DNA from 3 places in the Paenibacillus hubeiensis genome. Region 1 is predicted to be linked to each of the others. Evidence: riboswitches for the same ligand, from Rfam matches in the RefSeq annotation. Region 1 holds a riboswitch; each other region holds the start of a gene.
What was found. A riboswitch is a leader RNA that binds a small molecule or an ion and turns the genes downstream of it on or off. The one in region 1 is predicted to bind cyclic di-AMP.

Region 1 (4,759 bases):
CATCCACCATGAAGCTTGCCGAAACGTACGAGTTTATCTACGCCGCGGTCGGATGGCATCCCCAAGATGCCATCACCATGCAGGAGGGCGACCTGGAATGGATCGCTGATTTGTGCAAACACGAAAAAGTCGTAGCCATTGGCGAGATCGGGCTTGACTACTATTGGGACACCTCCCCCAAGGATGTTCAGCATCGCGTTCTTCGCCAGCAGATCGGATTGGCTCGCGAGCTGAAGATGCCTATTGTCATTCATAACCGGGACGCGCATGAAGACATTGTGAGAATTTTGCGTGAAGAGAAGGCGTCAGAGGTCGGCGGTGTGATGCACTCGTTTTCGGGGAGCTGGGAAACGGCAAAACTTTGTCTGGATCTGAACTTTGACCTTTCCTTCGGTGGACCGATCACGTTTAAAAATGCCAAGCAGCCAAAAGAGGTACTCGCCAAGGTGCCGATGGACCGGTTTTATATCGAAACCGACTCCCCTTATCTTACTCCTCATCCATTTCGAGGAAAGAGAAATGAGACGGCTCACGTTCGCCTCGTGGCTGAGGCAGCTGCCGAAATCAAGGGTGTATCGGTCGAGGAAATTGCGGCAATTACAAACAAAAATGCCATGGGACGTTTTGGGATTCGTTGAAAATCGGAGTAATTCAGGTGAAAAAACGAGCTAGACGGAGTGAATTTGCTTTTTGATCCAAATAAACGAAGTTTATTACAATATTTTAACCAAATATTTAGAAAAACGTAGTTGAATGCTGCTTTACAACATGCATCGAAACAGGATATCATCTTTTCAGTGAATTGTTGCGTGGAAAAAGGACAGATGTTCGGGGGATAGCAAAAGGGACTCTTCCTTGAACGCAGCGTTTACTTTCATGAACCAGTCTCGCTGAGTCTCCGAACACGGAGAGCGGGGGAACCAATAGGGCTTGAATATCGGTGAAATTTCCCGATCCGCGTCATTCGCTGACCCAAAAGCAGCGGATGGACTGCGAAGCCGTATTTGATTTCTTCTTTGGGTCTCGGGGTGAATTCAAGGGTATCCGCCATGAGCGGGTGACCGGAGATAGGGCGGCTCTCTTTCGTCCGAACCCGACAGCTAACCTCGCAAGCGGAAAAAGAGAGGTAATCTCGTGCATGAATTTCCGATATTCAAAATCATTCGGAAGCCACGAAAGAGTCCTCTTAGCTCTTTCTTTGGCTTTTTTGTTTTTGAATAAAAGAAATGCGGTCATCATAGAGTTCTTTTTAGGATGACTGATCTCATGTTGCGAAGAAGGGTTCATGGTGCAGAGCCGGTTGTTGTTTTGACCCGTTCTGTAGAAAATTTCGGTATAGTCGCGTCAAAGACATCATGCATTACTTTAGACGGCGGGGCTATGAAGGAGGACGGAGAAGTGGGCGCATTCCAACCAGAGGAGACCCATGAGTCACGATCATCCAGTAAGTCTTACGCGTTGAGGTGGAAGCATGAGAACTTGCGTCAAATTGCGTTGATCGCTATTTTCTCAATCGCACTTACAATCATGATCTTGTTAGTCGTTTATGGTCAGGCCGGAAAACAAATATCACTGGTGATTGACGGCAAATCTCAAGAGGTTGAGACTCGTACAGGATTGCTTCAGGAATTGCTGGATGAGCAATCCATCACGGTAGGGCCTCACGATGAGGTATCCATGCCATTGAACGGGTCCATTACGGATGGCGATCGCATCGTCATCGAGCGTGCTGTTCCAGTTAATGTTACGGCAGACGGAGACACCAAGACTCTGTATACAACGGATGCATCGGTGGAAGAAGCCATTCAAAAGGCGGGCATCACCGTAGGGAATGAAGACAAAATCTATCCAGCCTTGGATACTTCGATCAAGAAAGATATGAAAATTCGCGTAGTGCGGGTAACAAAGCGTACAGTCGACGTTGAACAGCCGATCGCATATAAAGTGGTCAAAACGGCTGACCCGAGCCTGTACAAGGGTGACAATCGAGTCATCGTGAATGGCAAGGAAGGCACATTGGTGCAGCATATCGAAAAGGTATTTCAGGATGGAGAATTGGTCTCCAAAAAAATGGTCGGCAAGACGGTGACTACGAATCGCGTGGATAAAGTCATTGCGGTGGGAACCAAAGCAAAACCGGTTGTCAAGGAAGAGCCTGTGGTTCAAACCGTATCGGCCCAAACTTCGAAAACTAAATCGGCTACAACGGCAAGCTCGACCAAAAAGTCTGCTTCGGGCAGCAAGGTCATCACGGTTTCGGGCACGACGTTCAAATATTCCAAAGTCCTCAAAAACGTAACCATGACGGCGTACTCCGCCGAAGAACCGGGAATCGGAACCAAAACGGCTTCCGGTACGAAGGTAACCGAAGGACGCACCATTGCCGTGGATCCGAAAGTGATTCCGATTGGTTGGTGGGTTTACATCGAAGGCCTCGGCTTCCGTCGCGCAGAGGATACGGGAGGGGCAATCAAAGGAAACAAAATCGATGTTTATTATGATAGCGTGAAGCATGCCCTGAACTTCGGAAGAAAGAAAGGCAAGACGGTATATGTCATCGGTCCGGTGAAGCCGGAACTGAACTAAAATCGTTTTACTTTAAATAGGGAATGCTATAAAATAGTGCATGATTGAATCATGCGGAATATGCGGCAGTGGGAGCAAATGCTTTTCACGTCGTTTGCCAGAGAAGAGGGTCCTCCTCTTCTTTTTGCGTTAGAAAGGGAGAAATCGAACATGATAAAAGAAGTGATCGTGGTGGAAGGCCGTGACGATACGGTAGCGATTCGGCGGGCGGTGGAAGCCGACACGATAGAAACGGGAGGATCCGCCATTAATGATCGCATCCTGAGTCGCATTGCGCTTGCCCAGGAGAGACGGGGAGTCATCGTGCTGACCGACCCGGACCATGCCGGAGAGCGCATTCGCAAAATTATTGCGAATAAGGTGCCAGGCTGCAAGCATGCGTTCATTCCGGAAGCGGATGCTACCCGCAAGGGCGATATTGGCGTGGAGAATGCTTCGCCGGAGGCGATCCGTCTGGCGTTGTCCCGCGTTCATACATCGTATGAAGGGGTTCCTAGCCTGATTGACTGGGAAGATCTGATCGAGGCGGGATTGATCATACATCCCAGGGCTTCCGAACGCCGGATGCAGATGGGCAATCTGCTGGGTATCGGCTATTGCAACGGCAAGCAGTTTCACAAGCGGCTGGGCGTGTTCCAGATTACCCGGGAGGAGTTCCTGGCCGCTCTGGCAAAAATTGAACGTGAAGGAATGTGAGGAGCATGAAGGGCATGGAAGAACGGTTGGAAATTGCTACACCCAAACGCACGAAGGAAATTATCGCTCGACACGGATTTTCCTTCAAAAAAAGTCTGGGCCAAAATTTTCTGATCGATCAGAATATTTTGAATAAAATCGTAGACGCTGCCGATCTGGACGAGTCCAAGGGTGCATTGGAGATCGGTCCCGGCATTGGGGCATTGACAGAACGCCTGGCTCGCGTAGCGGGGACTGTAACAGCCGTAGAGATTGACCAGCGGCTGCTGCCGATTCTAGACGAGGTTATGGAGCCGTATTCCAACGTAAGAGTGCAGCATGGAGATGTGCTGAAACTGGATCTGGCGGAGCTGTTCCGCAATGATTTTGGTTCGGTGGACAAGGTAAGCGTGGTGGCCAACCTGCCTTATTACGTGACCACACCCATCATGATGAAGCTGCTCGAGGAGAAATTGCCGGTAGATCGCATCGTGGTCATGATTCAAAAGGAAGTGGCAGAGCGCATGGCGGCTGCTCCGGGCTCCAAGGACTACGGCAGCCTTAGCATTGCGGTTCAATACTACAGCGAACCGGAGCTGGTTTGCATCGTGCCGCATACTGTCTTTATTCCGCAGCCGAATGTCGAATCGGCTGTCATCCGGCTGAAGGTCCGCGATGAGCCTCCTGTTCGGGTTCCGGACGAAGCATTCTTTTTCGAAGTGGTTCAGGCTGCTTTTGCGCAGCGGAGAAAAACGATATCGAACAATCTCAAAGCCAGATTTTTCACCAAGGAAAATCGGGAACAAGCCGATCAATTGCTTGAACAGGCGGGAATTCAGCCTTCCAGACGGGGAGAGACACTCAGCCTTCAGGAATACGCAGCGCTTAGTACCGTTATGTGGGAAGCAGGCATTCGCGATTAAGGCTCCCAGCCCCGTTCGTTCTTCACATTTTCGGTTTGGATGAACCAATCCGGGTTCCTGCCCATACGATGGGGTAGAGGTGATGATGTTGATGAATGTCGGAGATCTGGTCGTTCGAAGATCATATGGCGGAGACGTAACTTTTCGGGTAGAGGTCCTTCAACTGGATAAAGCGATCATCAAGGGAACCGAATTCCGGTTGCTGGCCGATTCTCCGCTAGACGATTTGATACAGGTGACTCAAGAGGCGCAGAGTGACAAATCGAGACGCGCACATGTGAAAGCACACCAGACGCTCACGCGTCTGCAGCAAAATCGGATGGACCAGGCTGAACGAAACCGGGAAGGCCTGCTTCAAGAGTGGTCTGCCCAAGAGCCCGCCTACTTTGAAATGCCGGGTAAGGTGCTGCATCTGGACGGCGACCCCAATTATCTGAAAAAAAGCATGAATCTGTACGAACAGCTCCGCGTGCCGGCCGAGGGCCATTATGTGCATGAATCGGCAATGGCCGATACCTTGTACCACCTTTTACCCCAAGTGCGTCCCGACATTGTCGTGATCACGGGGCATGATG
Region 2 (4,759 bases), on a different contig from region 1:
AGTACGATATGCATCATGCCATTTCCTGCTATGAAATGCTTATTGTTGAAAAACAGGACCCTGCCGGATTGCGGCAGAGCCCCCGATTCGGATCCGATGTTAAAGTTCGCCCAGCGTTATACCACGTTCAACACAACGTCGATATTGCCCCGGGTCGCCTTGGAATACGGACAAAATTCATGCGCTTTGCGAGCCAGCTCCTCCGCTTGGCTGCGTTCGATTCCTTCCATATTGACGTCGAGGCGGACCGCCAGCTTGAAACCGTCGTCTTCCGGGTCTTTGCCGATCGAAACGTTGCTGGTGACGACGACGTCCCCAAGCTTCACTCCTGCCTTACGGGCCACATTGGCCAGCGCACTCTCGTAACAGGCTCCGTAACCTGCTGCAAACAACTGCTCCGGATTCGTACCTTCACCGCCTGATCCGCCCAATTCCTTAGGCATGGCGAGCTCATGTTTGAGCACTCCGTCCGAAGAAGCTACCGAACCCGTGCGTCCGCCTTTAACTGTTGCCGTTGCCGTATATAAAGCCTGCATCGATGATCTCTCCTTTAATATGGTTAGTATTATCGCTTATGTTCCAATTAAACCGCTGAGTCGTTTTGAAACGTTATTCATCGCTATTCCGGTTCTGACAGCATCGAATGGGTTAACCTATCGTCTGAAACACCGCCCGCCTTCTTTGCAAGCCGCCAACTATTCCTATCCATTCTTTTTTGTTTGGCGCCACCCCAGAAAAATTGTCCTTTTACACAAAAGTTGCACTAGACAAAAATATTTGAAGGTGTACAATGTAAACAACGACATATCTTTTCGGACATAAGCTTCTCGTCATTCCAAACCTTCATTTCATCGAAACTATAGATAATCGTTATTAAATCCATTAAAAGTCAGGTGATGATTCCATGAGCAAAAGAAATCCATTCCACACCTCTTCAGCCGAACAGCTTGCAGCAGCAGGCGCGATGCCTTCCCTCGGGGAAGCCCATAGTTCCATGAGAGTGCCCAAAAACGCGGCCTGGTGGAAAAAATTCCTCGCCTTCGTCGGCCCGGGTTACATGGTTGCCGTCGGATATATGGACCCCGGCAACTGGGCGACCGACATATCGGGAGGCTCGCAATTCGGGTATACGCTCCTGTCGGTAATCCTCATTTCGAATCTGATGGCGGTTGTGCTGCAAGCACTCGCAGGCAAACTCGGCATCGTTACCGGACGCGACCTTGCCCAGGCTTGCCGCGAACGGTTCAGCATGCCTGTAGTCATCATGCTGTGGTTGTTATGCGAACTCGCGATCGCTGCAACCGATCTCGCCGAAGTGATCGGGTCGGCCATCGCCCTGAAACTGTTGTTTAACATTCCGATGCTGTATGGCGTCATCATTACCGCAGTGGACGTGCTGCTGGTCCTGCTTTTGCAAAACAAAGGTTTTCGGGCCCTTGAAACGCTCGTCATCGTGCTGATGGCCACCATTGCCCTCTGTTTCGGCATCGATCTGTTTCTCGCCAAACCGGACATGGGCGGAGTGCTGCACGGCTTTGTACCCAGCGCGGAAATTTTGCAAAACCCAGCCATGTTATACATCGCGATCGGCATCATCGGGGCTACCGTTATGCCCCATAACCTGTATCTGCATTCGTCCATCGTACAGACCCGCCAGATCGAGCAGACATCCCGTGGCAAAAGAGAAGCAATCCGTTACTCCACCATGGATTCCACGATCGCTTTGACGCTGGCCCTGTTCATCAATGCCGCCATTTTGATCGTGTCGGCGGCCGTTTTCCACAGTGCAGGCATGACGCAGGTCGCCGAAATCGCCGATGCCTATCACCTGCTGACGCCGCTGCTGGGCACAACGATCGCAAGCGTTCTGTTCGGCGTTGCCCTGCTTGCTTCCGGCCAGAATTCCACGCTGACAGGAACCCTGTCCGGACAGATCGTCATGGAAGGTTTCCTGAACATCCGGATTCCCGCCTGGCTGCGCAGGCTGGTTACACGGCTTATTGCCATCATCCCGGCCGTCATCGTTACCGCCATTGCCGGCGAACACGGTACCGAGGAACTGCTCATTCTGAGCCAGGTCATTTTGTCTTTGCAGCTGCCGTTTGCCGTCATCCCGCTGGTCATGTTTACGAGCGATAAAAAAAGCATGGGCGAGTTTGCCAACAAATCATGGCTGAAAATAGCATCCTGGTTTATTGCTGGTATCATCGTCGTCCTGAACGTGTACCTCATTATCCAGACTTTCGCACTCCTCTAAAAAAATAAGGCTGATCGTCGCAAGCACCGGAGTGCCTGCACGATCAGCCTTTTCTTCGATGAAACGGAGGATGAACACAGCATTATAATGTAACTATTAATGAAACCTAATCCTCGCCAGGCAAAAACAGCGGCAGCAGCTGCTCCAGCGATTCAACCGTCCAGTCCGGCTGCTCGTCCGCCGAGCGTTCAGGCTGAAACCTTCCGTAACCTTGCAATATGCGTACAGTGCGCATGCCCAGTTTGCTTGCCGGAACGATGTCGTTATCGATTCGGTCCCCAATCATAACAGCCTCATCAGGCTCGCATTCCGCCTGCTTCAACGCTACCGCGTATAATCCGGGATCCGGTTTGGATACGCCCTCTTCTGCCGAGCATGCCAGGACGTCCACGTATTTGCGCAAGCCATACCTTTCAAGCCGCTCTTCCGTGCCCAGGCTTTGATTGGCAATGATGCCGATCCGATAACGGCCGGATAACGCATGCAGCACACGCTCCGCAGCAGCAAAAGGATGCTCCAGCTCCTTCCGGAACTTCAGTTTTTCCTGAATCCGTGCCCGGTGCTCCTCATGATCGATCAAGGTACGAATAGCTACCCGCATCGGCCACTGCTCGTACTTGCTGTAACATTCGACAAAGATCTCGCGCACCTTTTCGATGTTCACATGATACCCGAGCATTCGGGCTTCCCGCACAAACTGGCCGATGATGTCGTCCACCGGCTCCCACTCATCCACCAACGTATCCCCAACATCAAAAAACAACCATTTGATACCACCAATATCCGGCACGTTACTCCTCCTTGCTCACCTTGAACGCATCCTCCCAATCATCAACGCGAGCCTCATCCCGCGAATCTTTTACCATTCAAAAGGTCGCTGTTTTCAGGCCCGTCTTCCAACATTAAAAAAAGAAGACCCGTATCCAGAAAGAGTCTTCTTGGTTTTTCACACATATAATTAAGCTAATTATAACAGCCGCCCAACATCGGATCAATCACCAACAGCCCGCCCTTATCCGTTGAGCAGAAATCCGACCTCTCCATTCATCGAATACACGATCCGATCGGCACCCATACCGCGATAAATGCCTTTGGGATGGCTCTGTTCCGTAATGACGCACAACGTCTTGGATGTCCACGATCTGCAGATTTGCAGATAGCGGCAGGTGAGATTAAGGCTGTTCTCAAAAATAAAAACATTGCCCACATTTCCCTGCGGCAGAAACCACTTTTGCGCCGATGCCGTATTCATGCGAATGACGTTCTCTACGCCGATCCGCCGCAATTTGCGTTCTTCGCCCGCACTGTTTGTCAGCACGGCAAAAGGTACCTTTTTGTACATCAACAGCTTCACAAATTTGCGCCCTGCTTCATTCGGGGCCGTGACCAAAACCATCTCGTTATCCATTATTCGTTCCTCCCTCTGACGTGAAAAGACAACAAAAAAGAAGCGTGGGGGACCAAGGCCGCCCGAACGCTTCTTCAATCCATGACAAATAACATTCGCCACGAATAACGTACGGCTTGTTGCCTCTCCCTTTAACGCTTACGAGGTTAGCTGACGGATTCGGGCGCGAGAGTCGCCCTATTTCCGGCATAGCCGGAAAATTCACCCCATAGATGCATCGCATCCGATTGGTTCCCCCGTTTTCCATTCCGACCGGAACGGAAACTCAGCGATTAAAAACATCGTTCATGTTATCGATATGAATCATACACCCCTGACAAGTCGGTGTAAAGTCGGTGCAGCTCTCCGAAAAGGCGGATTTATGGCACTTTGCTTTAATGAGATCGCTTACATATATACTAATCTCCACCTTTCTCGTTTAAACTATCTAATTCTCGCTCTGGTAGAAATTCCACATGATAACGGAAAGGAAGAAACAAGACACTGGCATCCCAAATGATTCCAATTATAATTTTGCATTAATTAATTGCATCAAATATAATAGAGATATAAAAAGATCACCGCATCGATACTACTCATTTGGAGGCGAATATTATGTCCATCTACGATTACAAAGTGAACACGCTTCGTGGCCAGGAAGTCGAAATGTCCCAATACCGCAACAAGGTCCTGCTGATCGTCAACACTGCGAGCAAATGCGGCCTAACCCCGCAATACGAAGGCTTGCAAAAGCTGTATGACAAGTTCCAGAACAGCGATTTCGAAGTATTGGGGTTTCCAAGCAACCAGTTTGCTCAGGAAAAGGGCTCTTCCGACGACATCGCCGAATTTTGCCAGATGAACTATGGCGTCAGCTTCCCGATGTTCGAGAAGATCGACGTGAACGGCAGCAGCGCCCACCCTCTTTTTCAGCATTTGACCAAAGAAGCGCCAGGCCTGCTAGGATCGAAGGCCATCAAATGGAATTTCACTAAATTTCTGGTCGACCGGGACGGCCGCGTGCTCAAACGTTATGCTCCCCAAACGACGCCTGATCAGATTGAAGCCGATATTGCGGAGCTGCTGCATCAATAACAACATTTCAACAGAGATGG
Region 3 (4,759 bases), on a different contig from region 1:
GTTGTCTGCGCTTGGCGTCATTTTCGGTGTCATCATCGGTCTGATCATCTGTTGGTTCCGTCTCCATGACGCAGCCATCCTGCGCTGGATCGGTACGGCATACGTCGAATTGATCCGTGGAACCCCGATGCTGGTCCAGTTGATGATCATTTATTACGGCCTGGCTTTGACCTTTAGCATTAACTTCTCGCCGCTTCAGGCAGGGATTATTACGTTGTCCATCAACAGCGGTGCTTACTTGGCGGAAATCTTCCGCGCAGGTATTCAAGGCGTGGACCGCGGACAGATGGAAGCGGCTCGGTCTTTGGGGATGGGCAAAGCTGCAGCGATGCGCTTTATTGTCCTGCCGCAGGCCTTCAAAGCGGTCCTTCCGGCGATCGGTAACGAGTTCGTTACCATTATCAAGGAATCGTCCATCATTTCGGTGATCGGTATGGTCGATATCATGTATCAGGCCAGCGTGGTCAAAAACATTACGTATCAGGGCTTGAATCCATTCCTGATCGCCGCAGCCATTTACTTCGTGCTGACATTCATTTTGTCCAAGCTGTTGGGACGACTGGAAAGGAAGTTGAGTGCAAGTGATCGACGTTAAACAACTGCATAAATCTTACGGAAAAAACGAAGTGCTGAAAGGCATCGACGTAACGATCGGAAAAGGAGAAGTCGTGGTGGTCATCGGACCTTCGGGCTCGGGGAAAAGTACGTTTTTGCGCTGCTTGAACCTGCTGGAGCAACCGACTTCAGGTGAAATCAATTTTGAAGGGGTATCCATCACCGACCCTAAACACAACATTAACGCAACCCGTGAAAAAATGGGCATGGTCTTCCAGCATTTTAATCTGTTTCCGCACAAAACGGTGCTGCAGAACGTGACAATCGCCCCGATCAAGGTGAAGAAACAATCCGTCCAGGAAGCAACCAAGATTGCGGAGGATTTGCTGAGAACGGTGGGCCTTTACGACAAAAAGAATGCTTATCCAAGCCAATTGTCAGGCGGACAGAAGCAGCGTATCGCCATTGCCCGGGCGCTCGCCATGCAGCCGCACGTTATGCTGTTCGATGAGCCGACCTCCGCGCTTGATCCGGAAATGGTCGGCGAGGTGCTGGATGTCATGAAACGTCTTGCCGAAGGCGGCATGACCATGGTCATCGTAACCCATGAGATGGGCTTTGCCCGCGAAGTTGGGGATCGCATTTTGTTCATGGACGGCGGAGTGATCGTAGAAGACGGAACGCCTTCAGAAGTGTTCGGTGCACCCAAACATGCACGTACCCGCGATTTTTTGGCAAAGGTTCTTTAGCCGATCATTGGAGTATCAAGATAAACCATGCCTGCTGTTTAAGGAGGCATGGTTTTTTGCTTGGATTGGTGCGCTATGGATTGAAAAAGTAACTTTTCTGTTACCATCTATGCGGGAACGAGCGACCATTCGAAACCCCGGATTCCCATGAAACAATGGACATACGCTGAATTACAAGGGGAAGCGACCGCAGATTGGTAACAATTACTAGGCACCATGGTTACAATATTGTGATATATTAGTCGTGCCGAAACTTTCTTAACGGAAGGTGCGGGGGAAGTAATGATGCAGTAGAGGGGCAGTCGCATCCTTGCAGCTGCTTGGGGTGAATTAGGGCGTACATAAGCAATACGTGTAAATCTATACCTATAGGGTGGTCTCCTCCATCCGAATCCGACAACTAACTTCGCAGGCATAATAAGGGAGGTAGACTTAATTCGATGAAACGCATCGTCAAAACTGCAACAGCCATGTTAGCAGCAGCCGTATTGATCCAGGCTGTCCCGGCTCACGCTGATTCCGTCCATGTGGCCAAAGAAGGAGATACCTTTTATACGCTTTCCAAGAAATACAACATTGCTCTCGACACGTTGATGAAGGCAAATACGGGCATCTCCGCGTACAATATCTATGACGGGGTGAAAATCAACATTCCGGGCAAAACAAGCACCGCATCCGCTGCAGCTTCAACATCGAAAGTTCAGGCCAATGCAGTAACTGCTGCCAGTCTGGACGTAAACAATGAAGACAAAGTCGTAGAGGCGTGGGGCAAGACGTTTGATTACAGCAAGACATTGAACGTTGTCGCTACAGGGTATTCGGCGGACCCTTCCGAGAACGGGAAGTGGGGATCTGTTGATTATTTCGGCAACGACCTTGAGCTCGGTACCATCGCGGTAGATCCTAAGATCATCCCGCTCGGAACCAAAGTGTTGGTGACTGGACACAGCCATCCGGGATTGCCTAAACAGGCTTTTGTGGCTACGGCGCGTGATACGGGTTCTGCCATCAAAGGAAACCGCATTGATATTTTCATCCCCGGAAGCAAACAATCCGTAAGTTCATTCGGGTTTCAGGACGTGAAACTCTTTATTTTGAAATAAATCGACGATGGTGTTCGTTCAATCACGAAGCGTGAGTGAAGCGAACACCTTTTTGCATCCAGTCATTTTACGGTTTTTCTGTTTTTGGGCATTTGCAGCATTTCATCTAAAGTGACCAATTTGTATCCTCTTTTTTGCAGCTCCGTGATCACCTCCGGCAATGCCTCTACCGTCCCGCTGAGATTGGTCCCGACGCCGCCACCGGCATGTTGAAGAATAATGGAGCCGGGTTTGACGGCAGATAATATGTTTTCTTTGACCTTTTCTTTGGGGATGCCCTTCCAATCCAATGAATCCACGTTCCAGTTTACGATGCTGTAGTGGTTCCTTGCTGCCCATTTGAGCTGCTCTTCATTAATATCCCCGTACGGAGGACGAATCATTTTTGGAGTATATCCTGTCAGTCTCTGTATGATTTCCCCGGTTCGCAAAATCTGTTTGCGGAATGCGCTCATGGACAATTTGCTAAATTGGGGGTGATTGTAACTGTGATTGCCGACGACATGCCCTTCTTTCACGATGCGTTTGACCAGGTCAGGATGTTTCTCAGCACGGTTGCCTACGATGAAAAAAGTAGCCCGTACATGATGTTCTTTTAAAACATCCAACACTTGAGGCGTGAATCGAGGATCAGGCACATCGTCAAAAGTTAAAGCGACCCGTTTGGTCGACGGACCGTTGGTCTTGAAAGTATCTGCATATTTTCGCCGAAGCTGTCCCAATGTCAGCTGTTCTTCCTCCGATGAATGGATGGTTTCCTTGGACTCCCTTTCAGGAACCGAATGATTTCCCATTGCCTCAGCAGGCCGCAAAGGAGAGAAACTAACGCACAGCAGTATGCAGACGATCCCAATGGCCACGTTGAGGCGAACACGCATGACAGCAGCCTCCTTTCAAGAATGCGTTCTTTTTTGGTATTCCCGGGATCGCAATGGTTTATGCGGGATGTGAAGTGTTTCATTGTCTTTGCGACGAATGAGGCTCATAATTCCAGCAAATACATAAAACATGAAGGTTGGGTGGACGCAGATGAATGAGTTCGATTTGAAAACGATGAAGCTTCAAGCAATTCAAACCGGGGATGACCGCGTATTATTGGTGACAGGAGGAAAAGCGCATATCGGTGCAGTCGCCACATATTATCCGGATGGGGAACGCATTAACGGTTCGGTCATGCACATTCCGGGGCATAAGGAACAGGAACTGTGCGAGCGCCTTGCCCGTAAAGCGGCGCAGCATCTCAGAACGACCGTAACCGTCATTATGGGCATTCATTACAATGGCATTACGCGCATGCAAATCGACGAAATTGTGCAGACTGCGGAAAGGCTGCTTGATGAACATTTAAACCCGTCCGAACATACGAATGGTTTGGTGAACGATGCCGTTCAATCCTAAAACGGCAGTTCACAAATTTTTGATTGAAAATTGAAACGGACAGACGATTGCGACGTATGTATAATTATATACAGGGTTGTATTATCGACTAGGAGGAAAATTAAATGTCCATTTTCAAACGATTGCGTGATTTAACGATGTCAAACATTAACGCTATTATCGACAAGGCAGAAGATCCAATCAAAATGACGGACCAATATATCCGGGACATGCAAGAGGATCTGGAGGATGCGGAGAAAGCCGTTGCAGCCCAGATCGCCATCGAGAAAAAATTCAAACAGCTTTATGAAGAACAGGAAGCGCTCGTAAAAAAACGCGAGGAACAAGCTCATACCGCTGCACGCGCCCAGAACGTAGACCTGGCCCGGCGGGCGCTTGAAGAGAAAAAAGCCGCTGAAGAAAAAATGGCCGAATACAAAGTCAGCTACGACCAGAACAAGGCGGCAGCCGACAATCTGCGCGGCAAACTGGATGAGATGCGCAAACAGCTGACACAGATGAAAAACAAACGCGAAACCCTCGTTGCTCGTTACAACGCAGCCAAGGCGCAAACCGAAATCAACAAGGCTCTTAACGGGTTCAGTTCCGATACGGCGAGCGCCGGCATGAAGCGCATGGAAGAAAAAATGCTGCAAATGGAAGCTCAAGCCGAAGCCAGCAATGAAATGTCATCCAAAGGCAAATCGCTCGATGAGGAGTTCGAAAAACTGGGCAAAGATCAAGCGGTTGAAGATGAACTTGCCGCTTTATTGAAACAGTACGAAAAATAAGATTCGAACGATCGAGAGTGTGTGTACCCATCTGGCGGAGAAGAAACATGGTTTCTTCTTCGCTTTTAAATGTGGGTTATGTTGAACTTTGGAGGCTGTGTAAATGGATTTGAACATTTTGGCGATGTTGGTCTGGACGCTTTCAGGCTCAGTGCTGCTCTTTATATTGATGTTCGTGGATTCC

Region 2: another riboswitch for cyclic di-AMP. It lies ahead of RSX24_RS06300 (hypothetical protein); the one in region 1 lies ahead of RSX24_RS30280 (resuscitation-promoting factor).
Region 3: another riboswitch for cyclic di-AMP. It lies ahead of RSX24_RS07540 (3D domain-containing protein); the one in region 1 lies ahead of RSX24_RS30280 (resuscitation-promoting factor).

Annotation. Positions count from the first base shown of each region.
Region 1 is NZ_JAVYAE020000022.1:48,911-53,669, reverse strand. It holds gene RSX24_RS30285 (TatD family hydrolase) at 1-638, shown strand, start outside; cyclic di-AMP (ydaO/yuaA leader) riboswitch at 879-1,131, shown strand; gene RSX24_RS30280 (resuscitation-promoting factor) at 1,399-2,586, shown strand; gene rnmV (ribonuclease M5) at 2,737-3,282, shown strand; gene rsmA (16S rRNA (adenine(1518)-N(6)/adenine(1519)-N(6))-dimethyltransferase RsmA) at 3,288-4,184, shown strand; gene yabG (sporulation peptidase YabG) at 4,276-4,759, shown strand, end outside.
Region 2 is NZ_JAVYAE020000001.1:1,302,853-1,307,611, forward strand. It holds gene RSX24_RS06285 (organic hydroperoxide resistance protein) at 117-536, opposite strand; gene RSX24_RS06290 (Nramp family divalent metal transporter) at 965-2,257, shown strand; gene RSX24_RS06295 (HAD family hydrolase) at 2,364-3,047, opposite strand; gene RSX24_RS06300 (hypothetical protein) at 3,270-3,665, opposite strand; cyclic di-AMP (ydaO/yuaA leader) riboswitch at 3,786-3,946, opposite strand; gene RSX24_RS06305 (glutathione peroxidase) at 4,260-4,739, shown strand.
Region 3 is NZ_JAVYAE020000002.1:183,064-187,822, forward strand. It holds gene RSX24_RS07530 (ABC transporter substrate-binding protein/permease) at 1-595, shown strand, start outside; gene RSX24_RS07535 (amino acid ABC transporter ATP-binding protein) at 582-1,304, shown strand; cyclic di-AMP (ydaO/yuaA leader) riboswitch at 1,540-1,735, shown strand; gene RSX24_RS07540 (3D domain-containing protein) at 1,745-2,407, shown strand; gene RSX24_RS07545 (polysaccharide deacetylase family protein) at 2,470-3,285, opposite strand; gene lpdD (prenylated flavin chaperone LpdD) at 3,437-3,805, shown strand; gene RSX24_RS07555 (PspA/IM30 family protein) at 3,910-4,575, shown strand; gene RSX24_RS07560 (DUF350 domain-containing protein) at 4,679-4,759, shown strand, end outside.